One region of the Clostridium novyi NT genome, then DNA from elsewhere that is predicted to be linked to it. Evidence: predicted binding sites of a transcription regulator. Region 1 holds the regulator's gene; each other region holds the start of a gene.
The links. Region 1 encodes Rex, which represses fermentation and respiration genes when NADH is low (regulators of the CRP and FNR family bind a similar motif). Its sites were predicted from a motif close to ATTGTTAANNNNTTAACAAT; they were not measured.
Positions count from the first base shown of each region.

Region 1 (8,112 bases):
GAAAGAGATAACTTAAACAAAAATATAATATTTCCTATATGTAATTCAAAGTTTATGGCAGCTTATGATAACTCCATAGTAAACTTTAAGTATCATCCCACTGGAATTTTATTTTTAGATAAAATTGATATTAAGAAAAAATAGAAACAGTATATTAATTTTAGTAGAAAACCCCTATAACATGATGTTATAGGGGTTTTTAAGTTTAGAGCATTTCTTCCCATTGCTCATATAATTGTTCAAGTTCAGTTTCTTTATCTAAAAGTTCTTTATTAACTTCTTCACTTTTAACAGGATCGGAATAGATTTCTTCAAGACATAGTTTTTGCTGTAAATCTTCTATGTTTTTTTCTAAGTCTGCAATACTTTGTTCTAGATTTTTAACTTTTAGTTTTTTCTGTTTTTCAATTTTAGCTTCTTCACGTTTCTTTTTCTTTTCAGTTTGAATTTGTGTTTTAGTTTTTCCTTGAGCTTCTTCTAATTGTTGAAATCTAAAAGGATTTTTTTTCTTTTCAACATAATAGCTATAGTTACCAAGGTAAGTTTTAATACCATCTATGTTTAGTTCATGAATTTTTTCTACTACTTTATTTAAGAAGTATCTATCATGGGATATAACAAGGACAGTACCATCATAATCCATTATTGCATCTTCTAGGGCTTCACGTGACATAATATCAAGGTGGTTAGTAGGTTCGTCCAATAATAAGAAGTTAGATTTTGAAAGTATTATTTTAAGTAGATTTATTCGACACTTTTCTCCACCACTTAATTTTTCGACTTTTTTAAATACATCATCACCAGTAAATAAAAATGCAGCTAGAACATTTCTAATTTCAGTTGTGGTCATCTTAGGAAAATCATCCCAAACTTCATCTATAATAGTTTTATTTGGGTCTAAATTAGATTGTTCTTGATCATAGTAACCTATAAATACATTTTTCCCTAGAGAAAAAGTTCCTTCATCTTGCTTGATTTTATCCATAAGGATTTTAAATAGAGTAGTCTTTCCACGTCCATTTTCTCCAATTAAAGCAACGTGTTCTCCACGTTTTATATCTAAATTTAAGTTTTCAAATAGTAACTTATCTTCATAGCGTTTAGATAAATTTTCGGCGTACAATACGTCATTACCGCTCTTTATCTTAGCTTCAAATTTAAATTTGTGCATTTTCTTATCATTAGTAGGAGAGTCAAGTCGCTCAACCTTATCTAATGCCTTTTGTCTACTTTCAGCGGCTCTAATACTTTTTTCTCTATTAAAAGAGCGATATCTTTCAATGATTTCTTCTTGGCGTTTGATTTCTGCTTGTTGAAGATTGTATGCCTTTAGCTTTTCTTCATATGCTTTTTTCTTTAAATCAATAAATGCGGTATAGTTTCCGTTATAAACATCTAACTTTCCATTTATAAGTTCAAAGGTTTTAGTTGTTATACAGTCTAAGAAAAATCTATCGTGGGAAATTATAATTATAGTTCCTTTGTAACCTTTAAGATATTCTTCAAGCCATTCAATTGCATCTAAATCAAGATGGTTTGTAGGTTCGTCTAGTAGAAGTATATCAGGGTTAGATAAAAGAAGCTTACACAGGGCAACTCTAGTCTTTTGACCGCCACTTAAAATGTTTATAGATTTATCATAGTGTTCTTCAGTGAAGCCAAGTCCCTTTAATACTTTACCTATTTCTGCTTTATAAAGATATCCACCGCGATTATTATAAAGTTCTGATAAGTTTGTGTAGTCTTTTATAACTTTATTATGATAATCTGCATTTGAAGGATCATAAGGTTTATTCATTTCTTGTTCTAATAAAGCAAGCTTATTTTCCATATCAATTAAATCTTGAAAAACTAAAAGAGCTTCATCATATATAGAATTTTCACTATCTAAAGATAGATGCTGAGAAAGATAACCTACTTTTTTATTTTTATCTAAAAATAAATCACCACTATCATAATCTAGGGTTTTAGTTAATATCTTAAATAATGTAGATTTACCTGCACCATTAGCACCAACAAGGCCTACGCGTTCTCCTTCGTCTATATTAAATGTTATATTTTTTAGTATTTCATCTATTCCATAACTTTTTTTTAAATTTTTACAACTTAAAACGATCATAAATGTTCACCTTCCTGAGTATATTTTACTATGTAAGTGTAAATTTTTGTAGTCAAATTTTTTGCTAAAAATTTATCATTATAGTTAAGTATTTAACATAGTTTTAGTTAAAATGGTTGATAATAGCCCATATTTTACGAAAATTTCGAAAAATAGCAACAATAGTATAATCTGCAATTATGCATTATATTAACATAAACTATAAAATTATGATTAAATAGTTATAATTAGTTTAAAAAATAGGATAAAAAATAGAATTTTAAGGGAATACTATTATTGTATAAATAAAATAACTATAGTAAAATAATTAATAGCAATTAGTGTTGGAAATATTATAAGTATTAAGCAATATACTATTTCTTTTACTGAAATTAAAATGAGGAGTGTAACTAAGTGGAGAAAAAAAGAAATATTTCGATGGCCGTTATCAGGAGATTGCCTAAGTACTATAGATATTTAGCGGAGCTTATGGATAATGACGTAGATAGGATATCATCTAAGGAATTAAGTGAAAAAATAGGGTTTACAGCATCACAAATACGACAAGACCTTAATAACTTTGGAGATTTTGGACAACAAGGATACGGTTACAATGTAAAGGATCTATATAACGAGATAAGGTCTATACTAGGATTAGATGAGAATTATAACATAGCTATTATAGGTGCTGGAAATATAGGTCAGGCAATTGCAAACTATACGAATTTTGATAAAATGGGGTTTAATTTAAAAGGAATTTTTGATGTTAATCCTAAATTACTAGGATTAAAAATAAGGGATGTAGAAATCAGGGATATTGATCAATTAGAAAGCTTCCTGCAAGAAGAGAAGATTCATATAGGTGTTATTTGTGTAACTAAGAGCAATGCTCAAGACGTATGCAATACACTTATAAAAAATGGGGTTAAAGGGATATGGAATTTCGCACCGATTGATTTAAATGGTGCAGACAATGTAGTTATAGAAAATGTTCATTTAAGCGAAAGTTTACTTACACTTACTTACCTTTTGAATGGTTTTAACTAAACAAAAAAGGAAAATTTAATGACATTTTGAAAAATCTTATATTTATATTATTGAAAAATGTAGATATAAGTTATATAATTATAATTGTAAGTTTTGTCTTGGGGTAATCATACCTAAATTTTTTTAAGTTTAATTGTTACTATATTAACAATATGCTAGTTAAAATTTATGGGTGCAATATAAAATGATGGGGAGGATTATTATGGAATTCAAAAATGTTTTGTTACAAAAAGAAGGTAGCCTAGCTATCGTAACTATCAACAGACCTAAGGCTTTAAATGCTTTAAACACAGAGACATTGAATGAATTAGATTTAGTTCTTGATGAAATCGAGAATGATGACAATGTCTATGCAGTTATAGTAACAGGTGCTGGTGAAAAAGCATTTGTGGCTGGTGCTGATATTTCTGAAATGAAAGACAAAAGTGTACTAGAAGCAAGAAAATTTGGACTTTTAGGAAACAGAATATTCAGAAAAGTTGAAACATTAGGAAAACCAGTTATAGCAGCTGTTAACGGTTTCGCTTTAGGTGGAGGTTGTGAACTTTCAATGTCTTGTGACATAAGAATAGCTTCTGAAAAAGCTAAATTTGGACAACCAGAAGTTTCACTTGGAATTACTCCTGGATTTGGTGGAACTCAAAGACTTGCAAGACTTGTAGGTATGGGAATGGCCAAAGAATTAATTTATTCAGCTAAAAACATAAATGCTGAAGAAGCTTTAAGAATAGGACTTGTAAATAAGGTAGTTGCACCAGAAAACTTAATGGAAGAAGCTAAAAAATTAGCAAATCAAATTGCGGGAAGAGCTCCTATTGCTGTAAGACTTTGTAAACAAGCTATAAACAGAGGAATCCAAGTAGATATAGATACAGCAATTAATATAGAAGCTGAAATCTTTGGGGAGTGCTTCTCAACAGAAGACCAAAAAGATGCAATGACAGCGTTCGTAGAAAAGAAAAAGTTAGACGGATTTAAAAACAGATAGGCTTTAAAAACAGATAGGAGGTTAAGAAAATGAAGTTAGAATTTACTAGAGAACAAGAATTAGTAAGACAAATGGTTAGAGAGTTTGCTGAAAATGAAGTTAAACCAATGGCAGCTGAAATTGATGAAACTGAGGCGTTTCCAATGGAAAACGTTAAAAAAATGGCTAAGTACGGAATGTTTGGAATTCCATTCGCTAAAGAATATGGTGGAGTTGGTGGAGACTACTTATCTTATATATTAGCAGTAGAAGAATTAGCTAAAAAGTGCGGAACAACAAGTATAATACTTTCTGCTCATGTATCACTTTGCGCTTCTGTAATCGATGCCTTCGGTACAGAAGAACAAAAAAAGAAATACCTTCCAGATTTATGTTCAGGAAAAAAACTAGGAGCATTCGGATTAACTGAACCAAATGCCGGTACTGATGCATCAGGACAACAAACTGTAGCAGTTAAACAAGGAGATAAATATATCTTAAATGGACAAAAAATATTCATAACAAATGGTGGAGTTGCTGATGTATTTATAGCATTTGCTATGACTGATAAATCAAAAGGAACAAAAGGAATCTCAGCATTTATAGTTGAAAAAGGATTCAAAGGATTCTCAATAGGTAAAGTAGAAGACAAGCTAGGAATTAGAGCATCATCAACTACAGAACTTATTTTTGAAGATTGTGAAGTTCCAGCTGAAAACTTAATAGGAAAAGAAGGAAAAGGATTCGCAATAGCTATGAAGACTCTTGATGGAGGAAGAATAGGGGTATCTGCTCAAGCATTAGGTATTGCTGAAGGAGCTTTAGAAGAAGCTATTGAATACATGAAAGAAAGAAAACAATTCGGAAAACAATTATACAAATTCCAAGGTATGGGATGGATGGCTGCAGAATGCAAAGCTAAGATAGAAGCAGCTAGATATTTAGTATACAAAGCAGCTTATAACAAAATGACAGGAAAACCTTATACTGTTGAAGCAGCTACAGCTAAATTATTTGCAGCAGATACTGCAATGGAAGTTGCAACTAAGGCTGTTCAAATGTTTGGTGGATATGGATACACTAAGGACTATCCAGTAGAAAGAATGTTTAGAGATGCTAAGATCACTGAAATCTACGAAGGAACATCTCAAGTTCAAAAGATGGTTATTTCAGGAGCATTATTCAGATAATACATGAATTTAAGGAGGAAGAGAACAATGAAAATAGTTGTTTGCTTAAAGCAAGTTCCAGATACAAATCAAGTTAAAATAGATCCAGTTACAGGAACACTTGTAAGAGAAGGAGTTCCATCAATAATAAACCCAGAAGACAAAAATGCTTTAGAAGAAGCATTAAGATTAAAAGATGAAAATGGAGCAACTGTTACAGTAATAAGCATGGGACCTCCACAAGCAGAAGCTGCTTTAAGAGAAGCTATGGCTATGGGAGCTGATGATGCAATATTAATATCTGACAGAGCATTCGCTGGAGCAGATACACTTGCAACTTCATATGCCCTTGCAGGAGCATTAAAGAAATTAGAATATGATTTAATATTAGCAGGAAGACAAGCTATCGATGGAGATACTGCACAAGTTGGACCAGAAATAGCTGAACATTTAGGAATCCCTCAAATCACTTATGTAGAAAAAGTAGATGTTGAAGGAGATACATTAAAAGTAAGAAGAGCTTTAGAAAATGGATATGAAATATTAAAAGTTCAAACTCCATGTCTTTTAACAGCAATCAAAGAATTAAATGAACCAAGATATATGAGCATGAAGAATATATTTGGAGTATTCGATAAAGAAGTTAAAGTATGGTCAGCTGATGATATAGATGTTGATAAAGCTTTATTAGGATTAAAAGGATCTCCAACTAAGGTTAAAAGATCTATGACTAAAGAAGCTAAAGGACAAGGTGAAGTAGTTAATATGCCAGTTAAAGAAGCAGCAGCTTACGCAGCTTCAAAATTAAAAGAAAAACACTACATTTAGTATATATAGAGTAGAAGTGGAGGGATAAGTAATGAATATAGCAGATTTCAAAGGCGTTTGGGTATTCGCAGAACAAAGAGATGGTGAGTTACAAAAAGTAGCTTTAGAATTACTTGGAAAAGGTAGACAAATTGCAGATAAATTAGGAGTAGAACTTACAGCAGTTTTACTAGGAAGCAAAATAGATGCTATGGCAAATGATTTATTAGCACACGGAGCTGACAAAGTTCTATATGCTGATGATGAAAGATTAGCACACTATACAACAGGAGCTTACACAAAAGTAATTTGTGATTTAGTAGAAGAAAAGAAACCAGAAGTATTATTCATAGGCGCTACATTTATAGGAAGAGATTTAGGACCTAGAGTAGCTGCTAGATTAAAAACTGGTTTAACAGCAGACTGTACTGCATTAGACACTGAAGAAGGAACAGGTCACTTATTAATGACAAGACCAGCATTCGGTGGAAACTTAATGGCAACAATCATGTGTACAGAAAACAGACCACAAATGTCAACTGTAAGACCTGGTGTTTTCGATAAATTAGAAGAAGACAAATCAAGAGTTGATGCAGCTAAAGTTGAAAAAGTTGCAGTTAACTTAACTGAAGCTGACTTAAAGGTAAAAGTTGAAGAAGTTGTTAAAATAGCTAAGGAAGTTGCTGATATCGGAGAAGCTGATATTCTAGTAGCAGGTGGTAGAGGAGTTGGAAGCAAAGAAAACTTCGCTAAACTACAAGAACTTGCTGATGCATTAGGTGGAACAGTAGCAGGATCAAGAGCAGCTGTAGATAACGGCTGGATAGATCACGCATTACAAGTTGGACAAACTGGTAAAACTGTAAGACCTAAATTATACATTGCTTGCGGTATTTCAGGAGCAATCCAACATTTAGCTGGAATGCAAGACAGTGATTACATCATCGCTATTAACAAAGATGCAGATGCTGCAATCATGAAAGTTGCTGATCTTGGATTAGTTGGAGACTTAAACAAAATAATCCCAGAATTAATAGCTCAAGTTAAAAGCTATAACTAATAAGTAAAATGTAAGTTAATGTTTACTCTGTTATTTAGAGTAAACATTAACTATATTAAAATAAACATAAATATAAATATAGGATAATCGAGGAGGCAAAAATTATGAAAAAGGTATGCGTTCTTGGTGCTGGAACAATGGGAGCAGGAATTGCTCAAGCATTTGCTGTAAAAGGCTATGAAGTTGTTCTAAGAGACATCAAAGATGAATTTGTAGAAAGAGGACTTAAAGTAATAGACAAAAGTCTTTCAAAATTAGTTTCAAAAGGAAAAATGGAAGAAGCTAAAAAGGAAGAAATACTTTCTAATATAACTGGAACAGTTGATCTTAACATGGCAGCTGATTGTGACCTAGTTGTAGAAGCAGCAATAGAAAATATGGAAATCAAGAAACAAATTTTTGCTGATTTAGATAAGATATGTAAAGCTGAAACAATCTTAGCTTCAAACACATCTTCACTTTCAATAACAGAAGTTGCATCAGCAACAAACAGACCTGAAAAAGTTATTGGAATGCACTTCTTTAACCCAGCTCCAGTAATGAAGCTTATAGAAGTTATAAGAGGAATGGCAACATCTCAAGAAACTTTTGAAGCTATAAAAGAACTTTCTGTAGCAATAGGAAAAGAACCAGTAGAAGTTGCAGAAGCTCCTGGATTTGTTGTAAACAGAATATTAATTCCAATGATCAATGAAGCTGTTGGAATATATGCAGAAGGAATTGCATCACCAGAAGATATAGATACAGCTATGAAACTTGGTGCTAATCACCCAATGGGACCTTTAGCATTAGGAGATCTTATAGGATTAGACGTTTGTCTTGCTATAATGGATGTATTATATAAAGAAACTGGAGATTCAAAATACAGAGCTCATACATTACTTAGAAAATATGTTAGAGCTGGATACCTTGGAAGAAAAACAGGAAGAGGATTCCACAACTACGCAAAATAATATAGGATTTA
Region 1 is NC_008593.1:2,155,278-2,163,389, reverse strand. Features, by position in the region: gene NT01CX_RS10015 (ABC transporter substrate-binding protein) at 1-144, shown strand, start outside; gene abc-f (ribosomal protection-like ABC-F family protein) at 206-2,119, opposite strand; gene NT01CX_RS10005 (redox-sensing transcriptional repressor Rex) at 2,513-3,145, shown strand; gene NT01CX_RS10000 (short-chain-enoyl-CoA hydratase) at 3,348-4,133, shown strand; gene NT01CX_RS09995 (acyl-CoA dehydrogenase) at 4,163-5,302, shown strand; gene NT01CX_RS09990 (electron transfer flavoprotein subunit beta/FixA family protein) at 5,330-6,109, shown strand; gene NT01CX_RS09985 (electron transfer flavoprotein subunit alpha/FixB family protein) at 6,141-7,148, shown strand; gene NT01CX_RS09980 (3-hydroxybutyryl-CoA dehydrogenase) at 7,253-8,101, shown strand.

Region 2 (8,112 bases), 370 kb from region 1:
GGAGAATATAAAAAATATAATTATTTAGCGGTAAGAGGATAGGGGGTGCTGTAGATGGCAACATTAAAAGAATTAACTAAAGTTGAAGATAGATTAGCTAGTGGACATAGAATGTGTGCTGGTTGCGGAGCACCAATGGTAGCAAAATGGGTTTTAAAAGCAGTAAAACCTGAAGATGAAGTGGTTGTTGGCTGTGCAACAGGATGTTTAGAAGTTTCCACAGGATTATATCCATATAGTTCTTGGAAAGATTCATTTATTCATACAGCATTTGAGTGTGCTTCAGCAACTATGAGTGGAGTTGAAGCGGCATACAAATCAATGAAATCTAGAGGGCTTATTAATAAAAATTATAAATTTATAACTTTTGGTGGAGATGGAGGAACTTATGATATAGGATTCCAATCTTTATCTGGTGCTATGGAAAGAGGTCATGATATGCTTTATGTATGTTATGATAACGGAGCATATATGAATACTGGCATACAAAGATCATCAGCTACACCATGTGGTGCTGATGCTACAACATCACCATCTGGAACAAACTCTTTAGGAAAAAGACAATTTAGAAAAGATTTAACTATGATAATGGCGGGACACCATATACCATATGTAGCTCAAACAGTACCTGTTATTCCAGGAACTAAATATATGTTAGATCTTTATAATAAATCACATAAAGCTATAAATGAAATTGAAGGTCCTAAATTTATTAATGTATTAACACCATGTGCAAGAGGATGGAGAGTTGATACTGCATCTGAACTAGATATAATTAAGCTTGCTGTAGACACTTGTTTCTGGCCATTATATGAAGTAATAGATGGTAAATTTAAGTTAACATATAAACCAGCTAAAAAGCTTCCAATAGAAGAATGGATGAAACCACAAGGAAGATTTAAACATTTATTTAAATCAGAAGAAGGAAAAGCTAAAATAAAATCAATTCAAGCTGAAATTGATAAGAGATGGGTAGAATTATTATTTCTTTGTGGAGAAGAGCTATAAATAGTAGGTTAAAAATAATTAATATAGTAGGTTAAAATAAATGAAAACTGTTAATAAATTATAGTTTATTAACAGTTTTCGTTTATTGTTTAAAAGTAGATTTATTTTTTATGTTTGATTTAATAATTAGAATAATTCCTAAAATTATAAATACTAAACTTATAACTTGAGCCATTCTAAGTGAACCTAGCATTAAGCTATCAGTTCTAAGTCCTTCTATAAAAAATCTTCCTAGTGAATAAAAAATTAAATACAAGTAGAATATAGATCCTTTTGCAAGATGTTTTCTAGTTATTAATAATAAAATGATTAATACTACTATATTCCAAATAGATTCATATAAGAATGTAGGATGATAGTAAAAACCATCTATATACATTCCATTTTGAATAAACTTTGGAAAATGAGATATAAACTCGTAGGATACTATGCCACCATGAGCTTCACTATTAAAAAAGTTTCCCCAACGACCTATAGCTTGTGCTAATATAAAGCAAGGAGCCACAGTATCAATTAAATCTAAAAAGTTTAATTTTCTATATCTGCTCATTAAATATCCACTAATTACGGCACCTATTAGTCCGCCATGAATTGCAAGTCCGCCTTCACGAATATATAAAATGTGAGAGGGATTAGCACCATAATAAGACCAGTTAAATATTACATAATACAATCTTGCGCATAGTATGGAAAATGGAAGAGCAACTATAAATACATCTGTTAATTTATCAAAATCTATATTATAAATTTTGCTTCTTTTGTATGCAAGACCATATGCTAAAATTATTCCCATACATATTAAAATGCCATACCAACGAATTTCAAGTCCGAAAATTTCAAATGCTACTGGATTCATGTTATCACTGCCTTTTTATGATTTTTGTTCCATTACTTTCAAGAATAATAGTTCCATTTATATCAGTTCTATATGTAGTAATGTTTTTGCTTTTTAGTTTTCTTAATGTTTCTTTATGTGGATGACCATAATCATTACCTTTGCCACAACTAATTATTGCAACCTTAGGATTGACTTCATTTAAAAAGTTATCACTAGTGGCGGTTTTGCTACCGTGATGACCTAATTTTAATACATCAGAGGAAATATTGTATCCTGAATTTAATATTTCTTCTTCACTTAAATTTTCCGCATCTCCACAAAATAAGAAACTAGTATTGTTATATGTAATTTTTAATACTATAGAATAATTATTTAGATTTTTATAAGTAGAATTGTTTGGAGCCACCACAAAACAACTTAATTTAGGATCTAAAGGAATATAAGTTCCAGCCATGGTTGAATTGATTTTTAAATTATTCTTCTGTAGTTCAGTTAGCATTTCTTTAAAAGAAGGTGTATTATTTGTAGCTTTAGGAGCTAAAAATTTGTCAATAGGAAAACTATGTATTATGTAAGGCATACCTCCAATATGATCGTCGTGAGGATGTGTTGCGATTACATAGTTTAACTTTTTTATACCGCATTTTTTTAAGTAATTATAAACTTTCCTATTAGGACAACCAGCATCGATTAATAAGGTTTTATTATTAAATTGTACTAAAGTAGAATCGCCTTGACCTACATCAATATAATGTATTGTTAGATAATCTTTATTAGAATTTACTGAACTACTTGATGTGAGTTTAGTATTAAAAAATATATATAACACAAATAGTAATAATACTATTATAACAGTTAATAATAAAGTTAAAAACTTTTTGTTTATTTTCATATACATTACCTATACAATAAAATTATTGTAAAATCCTTTCATAAATAAATCTAAGTTTACTTATAATTATTCCATAATATGCATTATATAAACATTAAAGGTATGAAGTATTAAAGTATTTATTGAATTCATACAATTTCAACATTATAATAGTAAGTATATATACAATTTGAGGAAGGAATGAAGCGAGTATATGAAGACATTGAGTGTGTATATGTATGTTGTATTTAATATGATAGGTACACTTTTTTCAAAAAAGAAATATAATTCTATGAAAGGAAAAGGTCAGATAGAAGAAGCGCAAAAACTTTTAAATAAAGTAGTAAAGGAATGGGCTCAAGGAATATTAGATAAAGCTGGAGTAACCGTAAAAGCAGAAGGATTAGAAAATATTCCAGATGAAGCATGTTGTTTTATAGCAAACCATCAAGGGGATTTTGATATAGTAACTATTTTAGCTACAATTGATAAGCCAATGGGATTTATAGCAAAAAAGGAAATGGAAAAGCTACCTATAATATCATGGTGGATGAAACAAATGCAATGTGTATTTATGGATAGACAAAATGTAAGAGAAGCTTTAAAATCTATAAATCAAGGTTCGGAAAATATGAAGAATGGTCAATCTATGGTTATTTTCCCTGAAGGAACTAGAAGCAAAAGCAGTACAATGGGAGAATTTAAAAAAGGAAGTTTAAAGATGGCTACTAAAGCAAAAGTGCCAATAGTGCCAATAACTTTAGATGGAACTTATAAGATATTTGAAGAAAACAATGGAAAGATAAAAAGTGGAGAAGTAAATTTAGTTGTTGGAGAGCCTATTTATCTAGAAAATCTTTCAAGAGAAGATCAAAAAAACATATCTGAGATAGTTAAAAATAAAATAGCTAAAAATTTATAATAAAAGTGTAAAGAGGAAGTATCTTCTTTACACTTTTGTTATAAATTTAAAATATACTAGTCATAATTTAATCAATAAGGTTATAAAATATGAATATAAAATTAGAAAAAATTCATAAATTGCAATTTTATATATATAAAATTGCAATTTATTTTGAATAAATAGGGTTTGTATGGTATAATTGTGTTCAAATATGATATTTGTTTTATTAAATATGCATTTTATGATTAATTATAAAGTTTTAAATTCATATTAAGAAAGTTTGAATTTTAATTTGTATAAAAGGGGCTGAAATTATGGGGTTTAATATTGTAGAGAAGATACTTAAAAATCATTTAGTTGTTGGAGAAATGAAAGATGGAAATGAAATAGGAATAAGAATAGATCAAACACTTACTCAAGATTCTACTGGAACTATGGCTTATTTACAATTTGAAGCTTTAGGAGTAGAAAAGGTAAAAACCAAAAGATCTGTTGCATATATAGATCATAATATGCTTCAAACAGGACCAGAAAATGCTGATGATCATAGATATATACAAACAGTAACTAAAAAGCACGGAATTTATTTTTCGAAGCCTGGAAATGGTATTTGTCATCAAGTTCATTTAGAAAGATTTGGAGTTCCAGGACAAACTTTAGTAGGGTCAGATAGTCATACCCCTACAGCAGGTGGAATTGGAATGATTGGTATTGGAGCCGGTGGTCTTGATGTTGCAGTAGCTATGGGGGGAGGAGAGTATTATATAAAAACTCCAAAGGTAGTTAAGGTGGAGCTTACAGGAAAACTAAATTCTTGGGTTTCTGCAAAGGATATTATTTTAGAACTATTAAGAAGATTAACTGTAAAAGGTGGAGTTGATAAAGTATTTGAGTATGCAGGAGAGGGAGTAAAAACTTTATCTGTTCCAGAAAGAGCTACTATAACTAATATGGGAGCTGAACTTGGAGCAACAACATCTATTTTCCCTAGCGACGAGATTACTTTAGAATTTTTAAAGGCTCAAGGAAGAGAAGGAGACTTTACTGAAATAAAAGCAGATGATGATGCTGTATATGATGATATTGTATCTATAAATTTAAGTGAATTAGAACCTATGGTTGCTTGTCCACATAGTCCTGATAATGTAGTTAAAGTTTCAGAACTTAAAGGTAAAAAAGTTAACCAAGTTACAATAGGAAGTTGCACAAATTCATCATATGTAGATATGATGAAGGTTTCAAAAATACTAGAAGGAAAAACAATCAATGAAGATGTATCTTTGGTAATTGGACCTGGTTCAAAACAAGTATTAAATATGATAGCTGAAAATGGGGCTTTAGCAAAAATGATTGCAGCAGGAGCTAGAATTTTAGAATCTGGATGTGGACCTTGTATTGGAATGGGTCAAGCACCTGCTAATGGGGCAGTATCATTAAGAACTATAAATAGAAATTTTGAAGGAAGATGTGGAACTAAAACAGCAGGTGTATATTTGGTAAGTCCAGAAATTGCAGCAGTTTCAGCATTAAATGGATGTATATCAGATCCAAGAGAATTTGGAGAAGCTCCAAATGTAGAAATGCCTAGTAGGTTCTTAATTAATGATAATCTTATTGTAAAACCAGCAGAACATGGGGAAAGTGTAGAAGTTGTGCGAGGACCTAACATAAAACCTTTCCCAAGAGCAGAGGAATTAAAGGATGTTGTTAGTGGAAAAGCATTAATTAAAGTTGGAGATAATATTACAACTGATCATATAATGCCATCTAATGCAAAGCTATTACCATTTAGATCTAATATACCTCATCTTGCTAACTTTTGTTTAACGCCATGTAATGAAGAGTTTCCTAAAAGAGCAAAGGAAAACGGTGGTGGATATATAGTTGCTGGAGAAAATTATGGTCAAGGTTCTAGTAGAGAACACGCAGCATTAGCACCATTGTATCTTGGTATAAAAGCTGTATTTGCAAAATCATTTGCTAGAATTCATAAAGCTAATCTTATAAATAACGGTATAATGCCATTGGAATTTATAAATGGTAGTGATTATGAAAGTATAGATGAATTTGATGAAGTTGTTATAGAAAATGCAAAGGAAGCAGTACAAAATGGAAAAGTTATTTTGAAAAACATAACTAAAAATGAGAAGTATGAAATGAGCCTTAAAGTTTCAGAAAGACAAAAAGATATGCTACTAAAAGGTGGTCTTATAAATAGCATAAAGTGTAAGAATAATTAAAAATGAGGGGGATTTGAAATGGGGTATAATGTAACATTAATTCCTGGAGATGGAATAGGACCAGAAATAACTGAAGCAACAAAAAAAGTAATTGAAGCTACTGGAGTTAAAATAAATTGGGAAGTTGTCGAAGCTGGTGCAAAAGTTATAGAAAAAGAGGGTGTACCTCTTCCAGAGTATGTAATTGATAGTATAAAGAAAAATAAGGTTGCATTAAAGGGACCTGTTACAACACCTGTTGGGAAGGGATTTAGAAGTGTAAATGTTGGACTTAGAAAATCTCTTGATCTTTATGCAAATGTAAGACCTGTAAAGACATATAAAGGAGTTCCATGTAGATATGAAAATGTGGATCTTGTTATAGTTAGGGAAAATACAGAGGGACTATATGCGGGAATTGAACATAATGTAGGAGAAGAAGCGGCTGAAACTATAAAAATAATTACTAAAAAGGCAAGTGATAGAATTGTGGATTTTGCCTTTAATCTTGCGAAAAAACAACAAAGAAAAAAGGTAACAGCAGTGCATAAAGCAAACATAATGAAGTTATCCGATGGACTATTTTTAAGATGTGCAAAGGAAGTTGCAAGTAAATATAGGGATATAGAATTTAATGATATGATAGTAGATGCTATGAGTATGAGACTTGTTCAAAATCCTGAAAACTATGATGTTTTAGTGATGCCTAATTTATATGGTGATATATTATCAGATATGGCATCAGGTCTTGTGGGTGGACTTGGAATTGTACCAGGTGCTAACATAGGAAAAGATATTGCGGTTTTTGAAGCGGTTCATGGTTCAGCACCGGATATTGCAGGGAGTGGCATAGCAAATCCAACTGCACTTATATTAAGTGGTGTTATGATGCTTAGATATTTAGGTGAAAATAATGCAGCTGATAAAATAGAAAATGCAGTATCTAAAGTTTTGGAAGAAGGAAAATGTGTAACATATGATCTTGGAGGAAGTGCTAAAACTATAGAATTTGCAGATGAAGTTATAAAACATATATAATTATAAAAATACACATGTATAATAATACTGGATAGATCATATAAAAAATCCCAAACAAAACCTTTGGTAGAAATACCAAAGGTTTTGTTTGTATATGTATAAAATATTTTGAATAAATATTCATAAAATACTTGCATAATTATAATAATAAATGTATAATTATTTATAAAGATGCAAATTACTTAATATTTATTTACAAACAAGTATTATAAAAAGGGGTATATAAGTAAAAAGGGGTGTATAAATATGAAAAAAATTATGAGCATATTATTAGTGATTATAATGGGGATTGTATCACTAACAGGATGTGGTTCAAAGGGAGCTTCTACTACAAATAGTAGTTCTGATAGTTCACTTGCAAGTGTTAAAAACTCTGGAAAATTGTTGGTGGGATTAGATGATGGATATCCACCAATGGAGTTTAGAGATGAAAAAAATAATTTAGTTGGGTTTGATATAGATTTAGCTAAAGAGATAGGAAAAAAATTAGGGGTTAAAGTTGAATTTATAACTACTGAGTTCAGTGGTATATTATTAGGATTACAATCTAAAAAATTTGATACTATAATTGCTGGATTTACAATGACTGATGAGAGAAAAAAATCTCTTAACTTTACGGAACCATATGTTTTAGGCGGACAAATTATAGCAGTTAAAAAAGGAAATAATTCAATAAAAAAACTTTCTGATCTTAAGGAAAAAGTAATTGGATGTCAAATGGGATCAGCAGGACAAATAACTGCTGAAAGTAAATTGAAGGACATTAAAGAATTGAGAAAATATGGAAAAATAACAGAGGCTTTTAGCGATATGTCAATAGGAAGAATAGATGCTGTAATTATGGATGCACAAGTAGGAGGATACTATATTTCTAAAAAACCCGGTCAATTTGAAGTTTTAGATGAAATGGTTTCAAAAGAACCTATGGGTATAGCTTTTAGAATGGGAGATAATGCATTAAAAGATGAAGTTCAAAAAATAATTAATGAACTAAAAAAAGATGGAACTTTATCAAAACTTTCAGTTAAGTGGTTTGGATTTGATGCATATAAGGGGTGAGTTAAGTGGAAATAGATATTTTAAGTAATATGCTTCCAGTATTACTTAAAGGAAGTGTTATAACAATAGAGCTAACTGTTATATCTGTAATTTTGGGAAGTTTTATTGGAGTAATTGTAGCGGGACTGAAGCTATCAAATAATAAAATTATAGTATACATTATATCCTTTTATAC
Region 2 is NC_008593.1:1,789,917-1,798,028, reverse strand. Features, by position in the region: gene NT01CX_RS08405 (transketolase C-terminal domain-containing protein) at 1-42, shown strand, start outside; gene NT01CX_RS08400 (thiamine pyrophosphate-dependent enzyme) at 55-1,008, shown strand; gene lgt (prolipoprotein diacylglyceryl transferase) at 1,091-1,864, opposite strand; gene NT01CX_RS08390 (ComEC/Rec2 family competence protein) at 1,869-2,738, opposite strand; gene NT01CX_RS08385 (lysophospholipid acyltransferase family protein) at 2,932-3,639, shown strand; gene NT01CX_RS08380 (aconitate hydratase) at 3,936-5,861, shown strand; gene NT01CX_RS08375 (isocitrate dehydrogenase (NAD(+))) at 5,880-6,878, shown strand; gene NT01CX_RS08370 (ABC transporter substrate-binding protein) at 7,125-7,937, shown strand; gene NT01CX_RS08365 (amino acid ABC transporter permease) at 7,943-8,112, shown strand, end outside.
Region 2: a site for Rex is predicted at 3,674-3,693, ahead of NT01CX_RS08380 (aconitate hydratase). Genes of this name have one in related genera too.

Region 3 (8,112 bases), 630 kb from region 1:
ATGTAAAAAAGGTATTAAGGACAGTTAGAGAATGCGTAAATTTTGTTGAGGAAAATTTTAAAAATGAATCCAATATAGAAAAAGAAGAAAAGGCTATATCAATATCAAAAGAAGCCATAGAAAACTTAAATTTTAATAGAGAAATTGATGATGAATCTTTAATTTGTATTATTAGGCTTGCAACTGCTTTTATGAAACCTACTAATGAGAATTTATAAATTTAAATAATCATTTAATAAAGGTATACATAAGGGTATACCTTTATTAATTAATAATATACTATAGACATTTTACAAAAATAAACTTGTTATAAGTTATAAAAATATGTAAAATATTAATATGACTTTATATAAGAACATATGTTTTGTATTTAAACTATGTTTAATGTGAATTTTAAAAATGGAGGATTATTATGAGTTTAATACAAGAGAAAAATAAGAATTCTTATGATGTTACTGATTTGACATCTTTAGAAAAATTAGAACCAGTAAGGGTTAGACCTGGTATGTATATAGGATCTACAGGAACAAAAGGGTTACATCATTGCATATGGGAAATATTAGATAACTCCATTGATGAAATTGCCAACGGATATGGAAATAAGGTTGTTTTAATTCTTAACAAGGATAAAAGTGTAACAATAATGGATAATGGTAGAGGTATTCCAACGGGTATACATCCTGTAAAGAAAAAATCGGGTGTTGAAATGGTATTTACAGAATTACATACTGGTGGAAAGTTTAATAATAAAAATTATAAGACATCTGGTGGATTACATGGTGTTGGTGCGGCAGTTGTAAATGCACTATCAGAATGGCTTGAAGTTGAAGTATATCAAAAAGGACATATACATAAGCAAAGATTTGAGTATGCTGAGGACAAGTCACTAAATAAAAAGATGCCTGGAACACCTATATTTCCTTTAAAAATAGTTGGAGATACAGAAAGAACTGGAACAAAAATTACATTTAAACCAGACAAAGAAGTTTTTAGTACAACTGAATTTAAATTTGAAGTTATAGATGAAAGATTACAAGAATTAGCTTTTCAAAATAAAGGCATAACATTAGTAATAAAGGATGAAAGAAAAGAAGAAGTTATAGAAAAAGAATATCATTCTGAAAGAGGACTTTTAGATTTTATAGATTACTTAAATGAAAGTAAAATTCCAATACACAAAGATCCGCTACTTTATGAAGGGGAAAAAGAAGTAAATTCAATAAAAGTATATTGCGAAGTGTGTATGCAGTTTACTGATTCTAGTACAGAGAATATAGCAAGTTATGTAAATAACATACCAACAACGGAATCAGGAACACATGAAACTGGATTTAAAACAGGAATGACAAGGGCATTTAAAGAATGGGCTAAAAAACTTAATATTGTAAAAGAAAAGGATAAAGGCTTTGAGGGAGACGACCTAAGAGAAGGAATGACAGCTATTTTAAGAGTAAAAATAAGCAACCCTATCTTTGAAGGACAGACCAAAACAAAGCTTGGAAACAATGAAGCCTATACTGTAATGAATGAACTTGCTTACATAAAAATAGGAGAATGGATTGAAGATAATAAAGAAATAGCAACTCAAATTATTAATAATGCAGTATCCGCTGCTGCAAGACGTGAAAAAATAAAAAAGATAAATGATGCTGAAAAAAAGAAAGTGGGAAAGGGAACAGCTCCCCTTGCTGGAAAAGTATCTATATGCACATTAAAAAGACCTGAGTTTTGCGAATTTATTGTAGTTGAGGGAGATTCAGCCGGTGGAAGTGCAAAGCAGGCAAGGGATAGAAGATTTCAAACTATAATGCCTTCAAAGGGTAAAATAATGAATACAGAAAAACAAAGACTTGAAAATGTTCTAGCAAGTGAAGAACTTAAACTTTTTAATGCAGCAATTGGAACGGGAGTTTTAGAAAATTATAATGAAGATGATTTAAAATATGATAAAATAATAATTTTAAGTGATGCGGATGTAGATGGATATCATATAAGAACTTTATGGATAACTTATATATATAGATATATGAGATCCTTAATTACTAATGGACATTTATATATAGCACTACCACCTTTATATAAAGTATATAAAAATTCAAAAAAAGGTGAAATAAGTAGATATGCATATAGTGATGAAGAATTAGCTAGTGCAAAAAAGGAAATAGGTAAGGGAGCGTTAATACAAAGATATAAAGGACTTGGAGAAATGAATCCAGATCAGCTTTGGGATACTACGTTAAATCCAGAAACTAGAACACTTCAACAAATAACTATTGAAGATGCTGCAAAAGCTGAAAAAATGATTTCTCTATTAATGGGTGATGTAGTTGAACCTAGAAGAAATTATATGTATAAATACGCAGAATTTTAAATGTTAAATTGTTGTTGATTTTGAAAGGATTGAACTAAAATGGCTAAAAAAAATATAAACATTCCAAAGGATAATAATATAATAAAAGCTTCTATATCAGAGGTTATGCCGGACAACTATCTTCCTTATGCGGTAGAAGTTGCAAAAGAAAGAGCTCTTCCTGATGTGCGTGATGGATTAAAACCAGTACATAGAAGAATTTTATACGGAGCTTATAAGTTAAAGGCAACTCCAGATAAGCCTTATTATAAGTCCGCTAGAATTGTTGGGGATATACTTGGTAAATACCATCCACATGGAGATACCTCTGTATATGATGCTATGGTAATACTAGCTCAAAACTTTACAACTAGAATTCCTCTTATAGATGGACACGGAAACTGGGGAAGTATAGATGGAGATAGTGCTGCTGCTATGCGTTATACAGAAGCGAGACTTACAAATGCAGCAATGGAAATGTTAAAGGATATAGATAAAGAAGTAGTTGATATGGTAAACAACTATTCAGATACGGAGCTTGAACCAAAGGTACTACCAGCAAGATTTCCAAATCTACTTGTAAATGGAGCTTTTGGTATAGCAGTAGGACTTGCAACAAACATTCCACCACATAATCTTAAAGAAACTATAGATGGATGTATTGCTTATATAGATAATAATGATATTTCAACAAAGGAATTAATGAACTATATAAAGGGGCCTGACCTTCCAACTGGAGGAATATTAATTGGAGAAAAGGCACTTTTATCTGCTTATGAAAAAGGAGAAGGAAGGGTTACTCTAAGAGCAAAAACAAATATTGAAAAATTAGAAAATGATAGATATGGAATAGTTATAACTGAATTCCCTTATAGAAAAAATAAATCTAAAATGTTACAGACAATATCTGAAATGACTGCTGATAAAAAGCATAGTAAAGCATTGGATGCTATTTCTGATATAAGAGATGAATCAGATAGAAATGGAATAAGAGCTGTAATAGAATTAAAGAAATCAGCAAACATAGAAGAAGCTGAAAGAGTATTAAAATACTTATTTAAAAAGACTGAACTTCAATGTAATTTAAGTTTTAATATGGTTGCAATAGCAGATGGAAAACCAAAAACATTAGGATTAAAAGCTATATTAAAATATTATGTAGAGCATCAAAAGGACGTTGTTATAAGAAGGACTAAAAAAGAACTTGAAATAGCAGAAAAAAGATTTCATATAGTAGAAGGATTTATTAAAGCTATAGATATAATGGATGAGATATTAAAAACCATAAGAGCCTCAAAATCTAAAAAAGATTCGGAAGAAAATTTGGTTAACAAATTTGGATTTTCAAGAGAACAAGCCGAGGCTATAGTAGAATTAATGCTATATAAATTAACTGGTCTTGAAATAAAGGTTTTTGAAAAAGAATACAAGGAATTACAAAGACGTATAAATGCCTTAACAAAAATATTAAATAGCGAAAAAGAATTATTTAAAGTTATAAAAAAGGAACTAAATGAAGTTAAGGAAAACTACGGAGATGAAAGAAGAACAAATATAATTCATGATGATGAAAAAGCTAAAATTGATATAGAAGAACTTATTTTAGATGAAGATGTTATAATTACAATATCTAATGAAGGATATATAAAAAGAGTTTCTGAAAAATATTATAAAAGAATTAATCCAAAAGTTGAGGATATAGAGTATAGAGAAGGAGACTTTAATAAAGCTATATTAGAAGGCAACACTAAATATAGTTTAATTATATTTACAGATGAAGGAAATCTATATCAATTAAGAATTGTTAATATAGCTGAAATGAAATGGAAAGAAAAAGGAGAAAGACTAGATAATCTAATAAAAACATTAGATTTGGAAAAAGAAAAGCTTATAAATTTCTATGTAATTGAAGAATTAAATAGTCATAAGAACTTTATTTTCTTTAGCGATAGGGGAATGATGAAAAAAAGTTCTTTAGATAAATTTAAAACAAACTATTCTAAATTATTAGCTTTAAAATTAAAAGAAAATGAAAAATTAATAAATGTAAAGTTAGCTGATAACAATAGAAAAGAACAATACATAAAAGTGCAAACTAAAAATGGGTTAAAATTTACTGTAGGAGAACCTAGACTTGAAAATAGTGATAGAAATGTTATGGGAAATCAATTATTTAATTTATCAGCAGAGGATAAAGTTAAGGAAATTTCGTATACTGATGAATTTGAGATAAAAAACTTTGCCGTTAATATAAATAATAAAGGAAAGATAAAGGTATCTAAAAAAGTTAATTATAAGAATTTCAAAGGATGCTATGCAAATTCACTTAGCAATATAATTATTTTTGGAGATAAAGGAAGTGTATTTTTACTTCCTGCATATTTAATAGAAAATATCGATAACAATGGAGTAAAATTATCAAACTTAATAGATGAATTTAATGAAAATGAAGAAAGTATAGTAAATATTTTTGCTATTACTGAATTTAACGATGAAGAAAGTTTTTATTTTATAAGTGAAAATGGATATGTTAAAAAGACTATGTTAAATGAATTTCAGGGAAATTATTCCTACACAAAAGGATATAAGTTAAAAGATAAAGATGATAAATTGATAAATGTACTAAAAAAAGATAATAAATTAGAAAAAGATATTTTACTTATAACTAAAAAAGATATGAGAATAAGATTTGATAGTGATAGCATAAATCCTATGGGTAAAATAGCTTCAGGGGTAACGGGAATAAGCTTAAGTGAAGATGATAAGGTTATTTTTGGAGAATTTATATATTTAGAGGATAATGATGATAAAATAAAAGTTTATGGAGAAACTAAGAATAAACTAGAGGTTATGTATGAAGATGACTCTGAAGAGGTTGTTATATTAAAGGGTATAAATAATCAAAACAGAGCAGGAAAAGGTAAAAAAATAAGAGTTTCAAACTGTAACAGTAATATAAAATTTATAAAATAAAAAAGCACTCTAAGTATACAAAAATATACTTAGAGTGCTTTTTTATACTACATATGTTTATTTAAACTATAATACAAAAAAGTGTGTACTTGATATTTATTCAGTAATGGAATAAAATCAAAATTGTCAGACAAAGTGTTTTTTTTTTAACAAAAGCATTTAATACACAAAGGACATTTTATTGATAGAATCCACTGGATATTATGAAATGTAGGTTGTGAAAAATATTATAGTAGGAGGTAATATAAGATGGATTTTAATTTAACTAGAGAGCAACAAATGGTAAAACAAATGGTAAAAGAATTTGTAGAAAATGAAATAAAACCTATAGCTGCTGAAACAGATGCAACAGGTGAATTTCCAATGGAAGTTTACAAAAAATTAGGTAAATATGGTATCATTGGTTTACCATATCCAAAAGAATATGGCGGAACAGGTGGAGATTACCTATCTTATATTTTAGCAGTAGAAGAAATTTCAAAAGCTTGCGGAAGCTTAGGAATCTCATACTCAGTTAATACTTCATTATGTTGTGGAGCTATATACCAAAACGGTACAGAAGAACAAAAGAAAAAGTATCTTCCAGACTTATGCTCAGGAAAGAAATTAGGTTCTTTTGGATTAACTGAACCAAACGCAGGAACAGACGCATCAGGCGCTCAAACTGTAGCTGTTAAAGATGGAGATAACTACATATTAAACGGACAAAAATGCTTTATAACAAACAGCCCACTTGCTGAAACATTTGTTATATTCGCTATAACTGATAAATCAAAAGGAACAAAAGGAATTTCAGCTTTCATAGTTGAAAAAGACTTCCCAGGAATCTCAATTGGTAAAGTTGAAGACAAAATGGGTATCAGAGGAGCACAAGTTGGTGAAATCATCCTTGAAGACTGTGTAGTTCCAGCTGAAAACTTACTAGGAAAAGAAGGAAAAGGATTTGCAATCGCAATGAAGACTCTTGATGGAGGAAGAATTGGTGTTGCAGCTCAAGGTCTTGGACTAGCTGAAGGTGCATTTGATGCAGCTAGAGAATACATGAAAGAAAGAAAACAATTCGGAAAACAATTATACAAATTCCAAGGTATCGCTTGGAGAATGGCAGATATGGATGTAAGAATCGAACAATCTAGATACTTATTATACACAGCTGCTATGGATAAAAACAACGGTAACCCATACTCAGTTTCAGCTGCAAGAGCTAAACTTTCTTGTACAGATACTGCAATGTACGTTACAACTGAAGCAGTTCAATTATTCGGTGGATACGGATACATTAAAGATTACCCAGTAGAAAGAATGATGAGAGACGCTAAGATCACTCAAATCTACGAAGGAACTAACGAAGTTCAAAGAATGGTTATTTCAGGATCAATATTCAGATAATAAGTTTAATTTAAGGAGGAATAGACAATGAAAATAGTTGTTTGCTTAAAGCAAGTTCCAGATACAAATCAAGTTAAAATAGATCCAGTTACAGGAACACTTGTAAGAGAAGGAGTTCCATCAATAATAAACCCAGAAGATAAAAATGCATTAGAAGAAGCATTAAGATTAAAAGATGAAAACGGAGCAACTGTTACAGTAATAAGCATGGGACCTCCACAAGCAGAAGCTGCTTTAAGAGAAGCTATGGCTATGGGAGCTGATGATGCAATATTAATATCTGACAGAGCATTCGCTGGAGCAGATACACTTGCAACTTCACATGCACTTGCAGGAGCATTAAAGAAATTAGAATATGATATCATATTCGCAGGAAGACAAGCTATCGATGGAGATACTGCACAAGTTGGACCAGAAATAGCTGAACACTTAGGACTTCCTCAAATTACTTATGTAGAAAAAGTAGATGTTGATGGAGACAAATTAACAGTAAGAAGAGCATTAGAAAATGGATATGAAGTATTAGAAGTTCAAACTCCATGTCTTTTAACAGCAATCAAAGAATTAAACGAACCAAGATACATGGATATGAGAAATGTATTCGGATTATTCGAAAGAGAAGTTAAAGTATGGTCAGCTGATGATATAGACGTTGACAAAGCTTTACTAGGATTAAAAGGATCTCCAACTAAGGTTAAAAGATCTATGACTAAAGAAGCTAAAGGACAAGGTGAAGTAGTTAATATGCCAGTTAAAGAAGCAGCAGCTTACGCAGCTTCAAAATTAAAAGAAAAACACTACATCTAGTATACAGTATATAAGTAGGAGGGATAAGTAATGAATATAGCAGATTTCAAAGGCGTTTGGGTATTCGCAGAACAAAGAGATGGAGAATTACAAAAAGTAGCTTTAGAATTACTTGGAAAAGGTAGAGAAATTGCAGACAAATTAAACGTAGAATTAACTGCAGTTTTACTTGGAAATAAAATCGAAAATGTTGCAAATGAATTATTAGCACACGGAGCTGACAAAGTTCTATATGCTGAAGATGAAAGATTAGCAAACTACACAACTGGTGCTTACACTAGAGTAATTTGTGATTTAGTAAACGAAAAGAAACCAGAAATCTTATTCATAGGAGCTAGCTTCATAGGAAGAGATTTAGGACCTAGAGTTGCAGCTAGATTACACACTGGTTTAACAGCAGATTGTACATCATTAGATACTGAAGAAGGAACAGGTCACTTATTAATGACAAGACCAGCATTCGGTGGAAACTTAATGGCAACAATCATGTGTACAGAAAACAGACCACAAATGTCAACTGTAAGACCTGGTGTTTTCGACAAATTAGCAGCAGACGAATCAAGAGTAGATGCAGCTAAAATCGAAAAAGTTGC
Region 3 is NC_008593.1:1,521,166-1,529,277, reverse strand. Features, by position in the region: gene NT01CX_RS07165 (hypothetical protein) at 1-218, shown strand, start outside; gene NT01CX_RS07160 (DNA gyrase/topoisomerase IV subunit B) at 413-2,371, shown strand; gene NT01CX_RS07155 (DNA topoisomerase IV subunit A) at 2,411-5,323, shown strand; gene NT01CX_RS07150 (acyl-CoA dehydrogenase) at 5,573-6,712, shown strand; gene NT01CX_RS07145 (electron transfer flavoprotein subunit beta/FixA family protein) at 6,740-7,519, shown strand; gene NT01CX_RS07140 (electron transfer flavoprotein subunit alpha/FixB family protein) at 7,550-8,112, shown strand, end outside.
Region 3: a site for Rex is predicted at 5,458-5,477, ahead of NT01CX_RS07150 (acyl-CoA dehydrogenase). Genes of this name have one in related genera too.